One region of the Providencia sp. Marseille-Q8014 genome, then DNA from elsewhere that is predicted to be linked to it. Evidence: predicted binding sites of a transcription regulator. Region 1 holds the regulator's gene; the other holds the start of a gene.

Region 1 (5,111 bases):
CTAGGTGGTTGGCCACTCGCAGAGCAAGAGTAACCCCGCCCCCTTAAGCCCCTTAAGATACAAAAAAACCGCATTAGCTTAACCTATGGGGCTAATACGGTTTTTTAGATTTACTCGGCGTTCTTAACTAAGCAGATACTTACTCCGCACGAGTCTCATCCGCAGAGCGATACTTATCAGCAGTTTCTTTAATCAGTGACTGGAGTTCACCGCGCTGATACATTTCCATGATGATATCGCAACCGCCTACTAGCTCACCATCAACCCATAATTGTGGGAAAGTTGGCCAATTAGCGTATTTTGGTAGTTCTGCACGAATATCTGGATTTTGCAGAATATCGACATAAGCGAAACGTTCACCACAAGCAGATAAAGCTTGAACTGCCTGAGCAGAAAAACCACAGCTAGGGAGCTTAGGAGAGCCTTTCATGTACAGAAGGATTGGGTTTTCTTTAATTTGGCGCTCGATTCTTTCAATTGTCGTCATTTTTACTTCCTTAGAACATGGGTGCTGATTTGCAGTCAGTCGCCATCGTCAGCCATTTTCTCAACGATGGCGACTAAGCTAGAATATTTGACCGGAATGTTAAAACGTGATTGTTTCATACAATATGCCAGTTTTACAGGGGTATTACTATAGCACTCCAAGCTGGAAAAAGGGATTTTTTCTAGAATCCCGTTTTAAGTTACACGAACTTCCTTCAGCAAGGCAGAAAAGCGCGATCTTAAACTCTATTGATTAAGATAATTATCTCTATGATTTTAAGGTGTTTTTGTTGAAAAAATTTGGTAATATATGACGCAGAATATCCATGCCTATAACTCGGCAAGCATCTCATGCTATTATTAATCTATTAAAGAATAAGCAAGACCGCATGAACGTTCGGTTCGTGTATAACTCATAGCAAGATATACGTATTAAATTATTTGCTCACTTTTATGAGCACCACACCCATATGTGTTGTTTTAAACGCAAACAAGGAGTACGCAATGTCATTTGAACTTCCCGCTCTACCTTATGCTAAAAATGCGCTAGAACCTTATATCTCGGAAGAAACCTTAGAGTATCACTATGGTAAACACCATAATACCTATGTTGTTAATCTCAACAATTTAGTCAAAGGTACGGCTTTCGAAGGTAAATCACTGGAAGAGATCATCAAGACTTCAGATGCGGGTATTTTTAATAACGCCGCACAGGTTTGGAACCATACTTTTTACTGGCACTGCTTAGCACCAAATGCGGGTGGAGAACCAACCGGTAAAGTTGCTGAAGCCATTAATAAAGCTTTTGGTTCTTTCGCTGAATTCAAACAACAGTTCACAGATGCTGCGATTAAAAATTTCGGTGCCGGTTGGACTTGGCTGGTTCAAAAAACCGATGGCAGCTTAGCTATTGTGAATACATCAAATGCGGCAACCCCTATCTCTGGTGATGATAAACCTATCCTCACTGTCGATATTTGGGAACACGCTTATTACATTGATTACCGTAATGCGCGCCCTAAATACCTAGAGAACTTCTGGGCCTTAGTCAACTGGAAATTCGTTGAAGAAAACCTCGCTTAATCATTTTCTTTAGAGAATAGCTAAAGGGCGAGTCAATACTCGCCCTTCTTAATTTCACCTTTAATTAAACAGTAAAATTAAAAAATATGTACTGCAAAAGCAATGATCACAGCCAAAGAACCTAACGCTGCTAATAGTCCAAATTTAAAATCTGTATCCATGAGTCCCTCTCATCATAACGAACAGTTAACCAGCAAAATAACCATAACTTATACATGGTTAAATAAGTATGACATGACGATTTATAAAAACCAGTGTCTATATCACAGGTTATAACATCAATTATTTCTTTTGTTTTTGCGCTAGATCAGACAAAATCGATAACTAATCGCTAAATTATTGCCAGTTAAGGCACTATGCCTCAATATGTAGGTAATATTAGGTAATTTTTTAATAAGAATTCATAACAAGACCGATTATTGGTCAGGAGTTTTTTTTTCCCATGGCAACGATTAAAGATGTGGCGAAGCGCGCTGGCGTCTCCACCACAACCGTATCCCATGTAATAAACAAAACGCGCTTCGTAGCTGATGATACTAAAGCGGCTGTTTGGGCTGCGATAAAAGAACTCAACTATTCACCGAGTGCTGTTGCTCGTAGTTTGAAAGTTAATCATACAAAATCAATTGGCCTACTCGCGACATCAAGTGAGGCGCCTTATTTTGCTGAAGTGATTGAGTCAGTCGAGAATAGTTGCTATGAGAAAGGTTATACCCTTATTTTATGTAACTCTCATAATAACTTAGGTAAGCAACAAGCTTACTTACAAATGCTTGCGCAAAAGCGTGTTGATGGGCTACTCGTCATGTGTTCTGAATATCCCGATAAACTAATCCATATGCTGGAAGATTATCGCAATATTCCTATGGTCGTCATGGACTGGGGCACTTCCCGTGGTGATTTTACCGACAGTATCATTGATAACTCTTTTCATGGCGGTTACCTCGCAGGTCGTTATTTAATTGATCGTGGTCACCGTGACATCGGCGTGATCCCTGGCTCTTTAGAACGCAACACCGGTATTGGTCGACTGACGGGTTTTAAAAAAGCCATGGAAGAAGCGAAAGTGACTTTACGTGATGAATGGATCGTGCAAGGCGACTTTGAACCAGAATCTGGTTATAAAGCAATGATGCAGATCTTAAGCAATAAGCAAAAACCTACTGCCGTGTTCTGTGGCGGTGACATTATGGCGATGGGCGCAATTTGCGCTGCGGATGAGATGGGATTGCGTGTTCCTCAAGACATTTCTATCATTGGCTATGATAATGTGCGCAATGCGCGTTATTTTACTCCCGCGTTGACGACTATCCACCAGCCTAAAGAGCGTCTAGGCCAGATGGCATTCGCTATGCTGCTTGATCGTATTGTGAACAAGCGCGAAGATGCACAAACGATTGAAGTCCATCCTCGCCTAGTTGAGCGTCGTTCTGTTGCTGACGGACCATTTATTGACTACCGTCGTTAATTAAGGCGCTAACCATTCGGCGTTGAGTGTTTCACTATCCCCAAGATATTCAAGTAACCAACTCAACGCCGGTGATGTATTCTTTTCCACCCACGTTAAACAGCAAGGACTCGGAGGGAATGGCTGAGATAGCTGCAATTGGGCTAATTTCCCCTCATCACAAAAGGGCTTTGCTCGGTGCTCAGGTACCATGCCAACACATAAGCCATTAACAAGACATGTCATACCATTTTCCCAAAAAGGCACCACTAAACGCCGCTGATTATCTAATGCCCATGTATCTCTTTTCGGCAAGTTACGTGAGGTATCTTCAAGGCATAAACTTGGGTATTCGCGCATTTGATCGTCTGTCAATTTTCCTTTTAGCTGTGCCAGAGGATGGTTTGGACTGGCCACACAACGCCATGACATAAACCCCATATCACGAAAACTATAACGCTCTCCGATGGGTGAAGCGCGCGTCGCACCAATCGCAACATCAACACGCCCATCGGCGAGTGCATCCCATACGCCGTTAAACACTTCAGGATGAATATATAATTCGATATCAGGAAAATGACGATAGAAATCTAAGATCAGTTGCTCTGTTCGCTGAGGTTTGACAATACAATCTACCGCGATACTAAACTGCCCTCGCCAACCATTTGCTGCCTGTTGACATTGGTGACGCGTTTGTATCATTTTTTTGATAACGGAGCGACTTTGCTTGATGAAAATCTCCCCTGCCTCAGTTAAGGCAACATCGCGGTGACGACGTTCAAAGATAGGTACAGCAAGCCATTCCTCTACTTGCTTAACCGTATAGCTAATTGCAGAAGGAACACGATGCAGTTCTTCCGCAGCGCCACTAAAACTTCCCGTTCTTGCAACGGCATCAATAACTTCTAGAGCATGAGCTGACCACATAATGATACCCTTCAAAAATTTTGATAGCAGATTCCAAATATTACCGTTTCACAATGTAAAAATACAACCTATAAAATAGAGTCTCTGTTAACAATTATGTAAATTCTGGATAAGTAAGCTTCCATGACAAATTCTGCGACAAAAAACTCCCCAGGCTTTATGCTTTACCTTGCTGGTTTGAGTATGCTTGGTTTTTTAGCCATCGATATGTACCTGCCTGCATTTGGTTCAATGCAAACGGCATTAAACACTTCTGAAGGTGCGATTAGTGCTTCTTTGAGCATTTTCTTAGCTGGTTTTGCCTTTGCACAACTTTTGTGGGGGCCATTATCTGACAAACTGGGACGCAAACCGATATTGATCGCAGGTTTATCGTTATTCATTGTGAGCTGTTTAGGCATTTTATGGGTAACGGATGCGACTCAACTCCTTATTTTGCGTTTTTTACAGGCGGTTGGCGTCTGTAGTGCGGCTGTGCTCTGGCAAGCTCTGGTCATTGACCGCTATGATGCTGCGAGCACTCAAAAAGTCTTTGCTTCGATTATGCCTTTAGTGGCTCTTTCTCCGGCTTTAGCACCGTTATTAGGTGCATGGGTTCTTGAACATTATAATTGGGAAATTATTTTTATTGTCTTAATGGCTGTTGGTATTTTATTGTTAATTCCAACCCTGTTATTGAAAAAGAATCCTTCAAAAGACATGACGGTGGATTCCCATGACCAAGAATCTATTTCGTTTTTAAAACTACTGGGTTCACGTATCTATAGTGGTAACGTGTTAGTCTACGCTTCATGTAGTGCGGGTTTTTTTGCTTGGTTAACAGGTTCACCATTTATTTTAAGAAATATGGGTTTTAACCCTGCTGATATTGGTTTGAGCTACATCCCACAAACGCTAGCATTTATTATTGGTGGCTATGGCTGCCGTTTTCTATTAATCAAAATTCGTGCTGAAGTATTATTTCCATTACTGTTGGTCGGTTATGCGGTGAGCATGTCGATACTCTTTTTGATGGCGATATACACAACACCGAGCCTCACCATGATCTTAATTCCATTCTGTTTTATGGCAGCAATGAATGGGGCGTCTTATCCAATCGCGGTGTCAAAAGCACTCAATACCTATCCACAGGCTAGCGGTAAAGCCGCTGCATTACAAAATGCTTTGC
Region 2 (5,111 bases), 1.9 Mb from region 1:
CATCAACGAATAACAATGGTGGAATCAATAACACCATAAATAATTCAGGATCAAACGTGACATGCAAGCCAAACTGAGGCCAAGCCAATAACGCACCAATCGCAATTTGAATCAAGGGTAATGGAACACGAACAGGAATGACTTTTGTCACCACGCCTGAAACAGACACAGCCAAAATTAAGATGAGGATAGTAAAGAAAATTTCCATGTTGCCCTTACTGATTAACTAAACGAACCAAGACCCAAATATGACCCGTCGTAGCAGAATATTAGGTAGCTCGTCAGGCCATAAAATTTTTCAGTAAAGCCAGCAACTCGTGAAAACCTGCGGGTTTCACATGATTTACCGCCTTTTATCTATTCTATCCTTAACTCACTACTCGGCGGGAAAATAATTCAAACTTTAAGATTAATCGCGATAATACATTAGGGGGCGGCTAACGAGCCCTCCCCCACAGAATAACAAATCTTAAATAGCTAGATCAGCAGCATAAAAAGCTACCAAAAGAACGGCAATCACGACGGTACCGATATTTAGCTTACGCCATTCGCCAGCAAAAATACGGCCGATCACCAGTGCTGCAAAGCCCAACATAATACCGGTGACAATATTACATGTCAGAACAATAAATACCGCACACAATAGGCCTGACATCGAATCGACAAAGTCATCAAAGTCGAGTTTAGACACATTACTGAGCATCAGTAAGCCAACGTACATTAAAGCGGGAGCCGTCGCATAAGCGGGAACTAAATAAGACAGTGGCGATAAAAACAGAATGAACAGGAATAACACACCAACGACAACAGCGGTCAAACCTGTGCGTCCACCAGCTGCCGTTCCTGCCGCTGACTCAATATAAACGGCAGCAGGAGAAGCACCAATTGCACCAGCAAAGATACTGCTCACCGAATCGGCTGTTAATGCCTTACCACCATTAATAATTTGCCCCTCTTTATCAAGCAAATTCGCTTGACCTGCAACAGCGCGAATTGTTCCCGTTGCATCAAAGACGGCAGTCATCACTAAAGCTAATAAACTCGGTAACACAATTGGCTGTAATGCGCCCATAATATCCATATTAAATATCAGTGATAAACCATCCTCCCCGAAAGAAGGCAGTTTAAAGAAACCTTGATATTTAACGGCGGGATCAAAGATCAACCCAATAATAGAGATAGCGATAATGACCAGTAAAACACCACCGGGTACACGACGCTTTTCCAGACCAAAGATAACGGCTAAGCCCGCTAATGAGATTAAAACAGGAAAAGAGGTGAAATCCCCCAGTGCTACAGGTAGGCCTGCGTTTGGATTTTTAATCACCAGCCCTACCCCATTGGCAGCAATCAGCAGTAAAAATAGCCCGATACCGATCCCTGTCCCATGCGCAATGCCCATTGGCATATTACGAAGGATCCAACTGCGAATACCTGTCACTGAAATAATGGTGAATAAACACCCCATTAAGAATACGGCACCAAGCGCAACAGGGATGCTAATATTTTGCCCCAACACCAAACTAAATGCCGTAAATGCGGTTAGTGAAATAGCACACCCGATTGCCATTGGGAGATTAGCCCATAGCCCCATTAATAATGAGCCAAAACCAGCAACTAAACAGGTCGCAATAAACACTGCGGTAGGAGGGAAACCTGCCTGCCCTAACATGCCAGGCACAACAATAACGGAGTAAACCATTGCTAAAAACGTCGTTAACCCAGCAATGATTTCACGGCGAACCGAAGAGCCACGCGCGGAAATTTTAAAAAATTTATCCAATTTGCAATTGGTTGAAGCCTGTTGGCCAGACATGGAGATACTCCTGCTAAACATAACTAAAAGCGCCAAATTCCGCTCACGAAAACGATTACTTTTTTAAAAAAACTCATAAGCCAAGTCATTCACTTAATGAAGAGTGATTTTACGCAATCGTTTGGCTTTATGGTCGAAATGGCAGATTCTGAAGCGGGCAATTATCAATCTAAACAGGTGTACTGATCAAGTGTTTTCGAATTTAAGCAGCAGATAGCGTGCAGCAAAGCAAACTTAACGTAAATTTTTACGTCTTTCTTTCTTCCTCGATATTATTGATAGCTAAATGCAATGGCTACGTGACCTCTTCCGACTTTAATAACGTTAAGAAATAGACCCCATTCAATAAACTACTAATAGATTTTACTCTCGTTTAGCTGTAGTTAATAAATGCTTTGTTAGAGTTAAATTCTATTTTGTTAATAATAACAAGATAAATTAATTTCAATTAATGAGGTTTTAATTTTCATTAACCGCATTTATTACCAAAAATGTAACGCTGCAAAAAATATAATCACACCTTCAAAAAGTAAATAAAAATTAACTTTTATTTCATAATGTTAACAAGATTCATTTATAACAGTTTATTTTTATTTATTAGGTTAAAATTAAACATTACGCCGAGCTATTAATTATTGGAATATATTTACTGTAAACAATGTATAAAAAATTATCCCCTAAACAATTATCACTAACTTTATTTATTGGCTTCCTGGTTATTTATCTTTTGCCCGGTATTTATGGGCATACGCCATGGAAGCAAGATGAGAACTATAGCTTTGGTATCATCCAAACCATGTTCGAAACCAATAACTGGTTAGTGCCTACCAATGCGGGCGAACCTTTTATGGAAAAGCCCCCTCTGTACTACTGGGTCGCGACGCTCACTTCACATTTGCTGTCTGGCTTAATGCCGCTTCACGATGCTGCCCGTAGTGCTACTCTATTGTTTTCAGTGGTTAATTTTTCATTTTTCATTTTGCTAGCACGTCGCGCTTTCCATGCAGCAGACATTGGGGATAAACGTATTTGGGTGGCTTTCGCACTCTATGTTTGTGCTCCCGGTATTTTAAGACATAGCCATGACATGTTCACGGATATTGCATTGGTGACAGGAGCAACCATTGGTTTATATGGCATTTTAGGGCTGATACGCCAAGAAAAAGTTGTCGCATCCGCATGTTGGCTTATGGCTGGTACGGCTATTACCCTGTTATCAAAAGGCGTATTTGTACCTGGTGTCTTATGGATCAGCTTACTACTTACGCCTATTTTCCTACCGCATTGCCGTCAAAAAACATTCTGGTTACCCGCCATCATCGCGGGCCTTTGCTCACTGATCTTTATTTTACCTTGGCCTATCTTATTATATTTGCAACACCCAGATCTTTTTATCACTTGGTTTTGGGAAAATAACATTGGACGATTTTTAGGTTTTTCCGTTGAAAAATTAGGCGCTAAGGCTAACTTAACACGCGTGCCAGCATCTGTCCTTTTATTTGCCTTTCCTTCTGGAATACTGGCAACCCTTTATTTTTTAAGGAACCCTTTAAAACGATTACGCAATCACAATGAGTATTTAGTCACAATATTCCCATTACTGGGAATTGTATTTTTACAGATGTCAGCAACAGGTAGAGCACTTTATTTATTACCTTTTATCGCTCCATTGGCTATTTTAGGTACAAATACACTGTTTTCTATTCCAGAGAGAGCATTACGCTATTTTTCATATTTTGCGGCAACATTCTGGTCTGCACTGATTATTTTTCTTTGGGTTTGCTACGTGATCGCGCTTTCTGGCCATGCTGAAACTTGGCTTCAGTTTTTTAGTCAATGGCTTCCCATGAGCTATCACATGCCATTTTCAGCGTTGACTTTGGTGGCTGCAACGCTTCTCACTGCTATTTGGTTTTTACGTGGTTCCTTCCTCAGCCAACAAATAACATTGCGAGCCATACAGAACTGGGCATTAGGCATGTGTATTGTTTGGGGGGTCACGTTCACCTTATTTGTAGGTTGGATTGACTATGCCAAAGGATTTGAAAAAGTATTTGTCGATTTAGCGCAACAGCTAGATGATCATTATCATGATAATGACTGTATGGCCTCGGATAATATAGGCGAATCTGAAGCCCCTATGCTGTACTACTACACCAACATTCTGCATCAGCGACAAGATCGCTTTGAAAAACCAGCGCATTGCCGCTGGCTGATTGTATTATCAAAACAGGTTAAACCAGCACCATCTGGTATGACATTATTTTGGACAGATCATCGCCCCGATGAATTTACCGAAAATTTAGTCGTTTATAAGAGTGTTGAATAGATAAGTCACATTTCTGTGCCAGTTCAGACAACTGGCACAGAAAGCCAGTTTAGACTCGCTGAGTCGCCTGTGCGCTATATTTCTCACGGGTAAACCAGAGGAATGCCGCTGCAATAAGAATTAGGAGAACGGGCAGCCCTGATGGTGAAATCGACGTCGCTACGCCAGCTAATAATGGTCCAGAAAGGTTACCAATTCCCCATAGCATTGCTGCTGCCGCATTGGCGATAATGAGGTCATTGCCACGAAAATATTGTCCAATTTGCACAAGAGCAATTGTGTAAATCGCCCCTGCCGTTGCGCCTAAGACAAACAACAGTAACCAAATTAAGACGTTATGAGTAATCAGTAATGGCAACAAGCAACTTGCACCAAACGTGACAATGCCGCAAATTCGGTATAATTTTTCACGATTCATATGATCAGCGAGCCAACCAAACGGCATTTGCATAATGGCATCCCCCGCCAATATTGCACTAATCATCATTGCTGCAATCGCTTCGGTATGCCCCATCCCCATCCCATAGATAGGAAATATTGACAAAATGGTGCCATCAAAAAAGGCAAAAAACAGGATACCCGCACAAATACCGGGTGCAAATTTCACAAATTGAATAATAGAAAAACGAGACTCACTTGCCGTGGCTGAAATATGGTCTCCCACCTTTTGTTCCATCGCTAAAAATAGTGCGATGGATATAAGATGGAGCAAAGTACAAATGAGTAAAGGTGACTTATCTTCAACCCCGTAATAAGCAATAAAAGAAGGACCAAGTAGCTGGCTTACAGTAAATACCGTTGTATAAATAGCCAATATTCGACCCCGCTTATTTTCAGGAGAAAGCTCATTAATCCACGTTTCTCCTAAACAGATAAGTACACCACTCGCAAGTCCTGTAATCAGGCGTAATGGGAAAAGTAACCACAATGGCAACGTGCTGAGCAACGGTAATAAACTCATAGCCG

The links. Region 1 encodes PurR, which represses purine synthesis genes. Its sites were predicted from a motif close to CANGCAAACGTTTGCNTG; they were not measured.
Region 2: a site for PurR is predicted at 1,927-1,944, ahead of ACWPW6_RS02585 (NCS2 family permease). Genes of this name have one in related genera too.

What each region holds. Positions count from the first base shown of each region.
Region 1 covers NZ_CBCOPT010000001.1:2,515,164-2,520,274, forward strand. Annotated here, with positions in the region: gene rnt (ribonuclease T) at 1-33, shown strand, start outside; gene ACWPW6_RS11045 (Grx4 family monothiol glutaredoxin) at 140-487, opposite strand; gene sodB (superoxide dismutase [Fe]) at 991-1,569, shown strand; gene cydH (cytochrome bd-I oxidase subunit CydH) at 1,647-1,730, opposite strand; gene purR (HTH-type transcriptional repressor PurR) at 2,012-3,037, shown strand; gene punR (DNA-binding transcriptional activator PunR) at 3,038-3,943, opposite strand; gene punC (purine nucleoside transporter PunC) at 4,067-5,111, shown strand, end outside.
Region 2 covers NZ_CBCOPT010000001.1:603,537-608,647, reverse strand. Annotated here, with positions in the region: gene ACWPW6_RS02590 (Na+/H+ antiporter) at 1-208, opposite strand, end outside; gene ACWPW6_RS02585 (NCS2 family permease) at 470-1,816, opposite strand; gene ACWPW6_RS02580 (ArnT family glycosyltransferase) at 2,475-4,145, shown strand; gene ACWPW6_RS02575 (MFS transporter) at 4,195-5,111, opposite strand, start outside.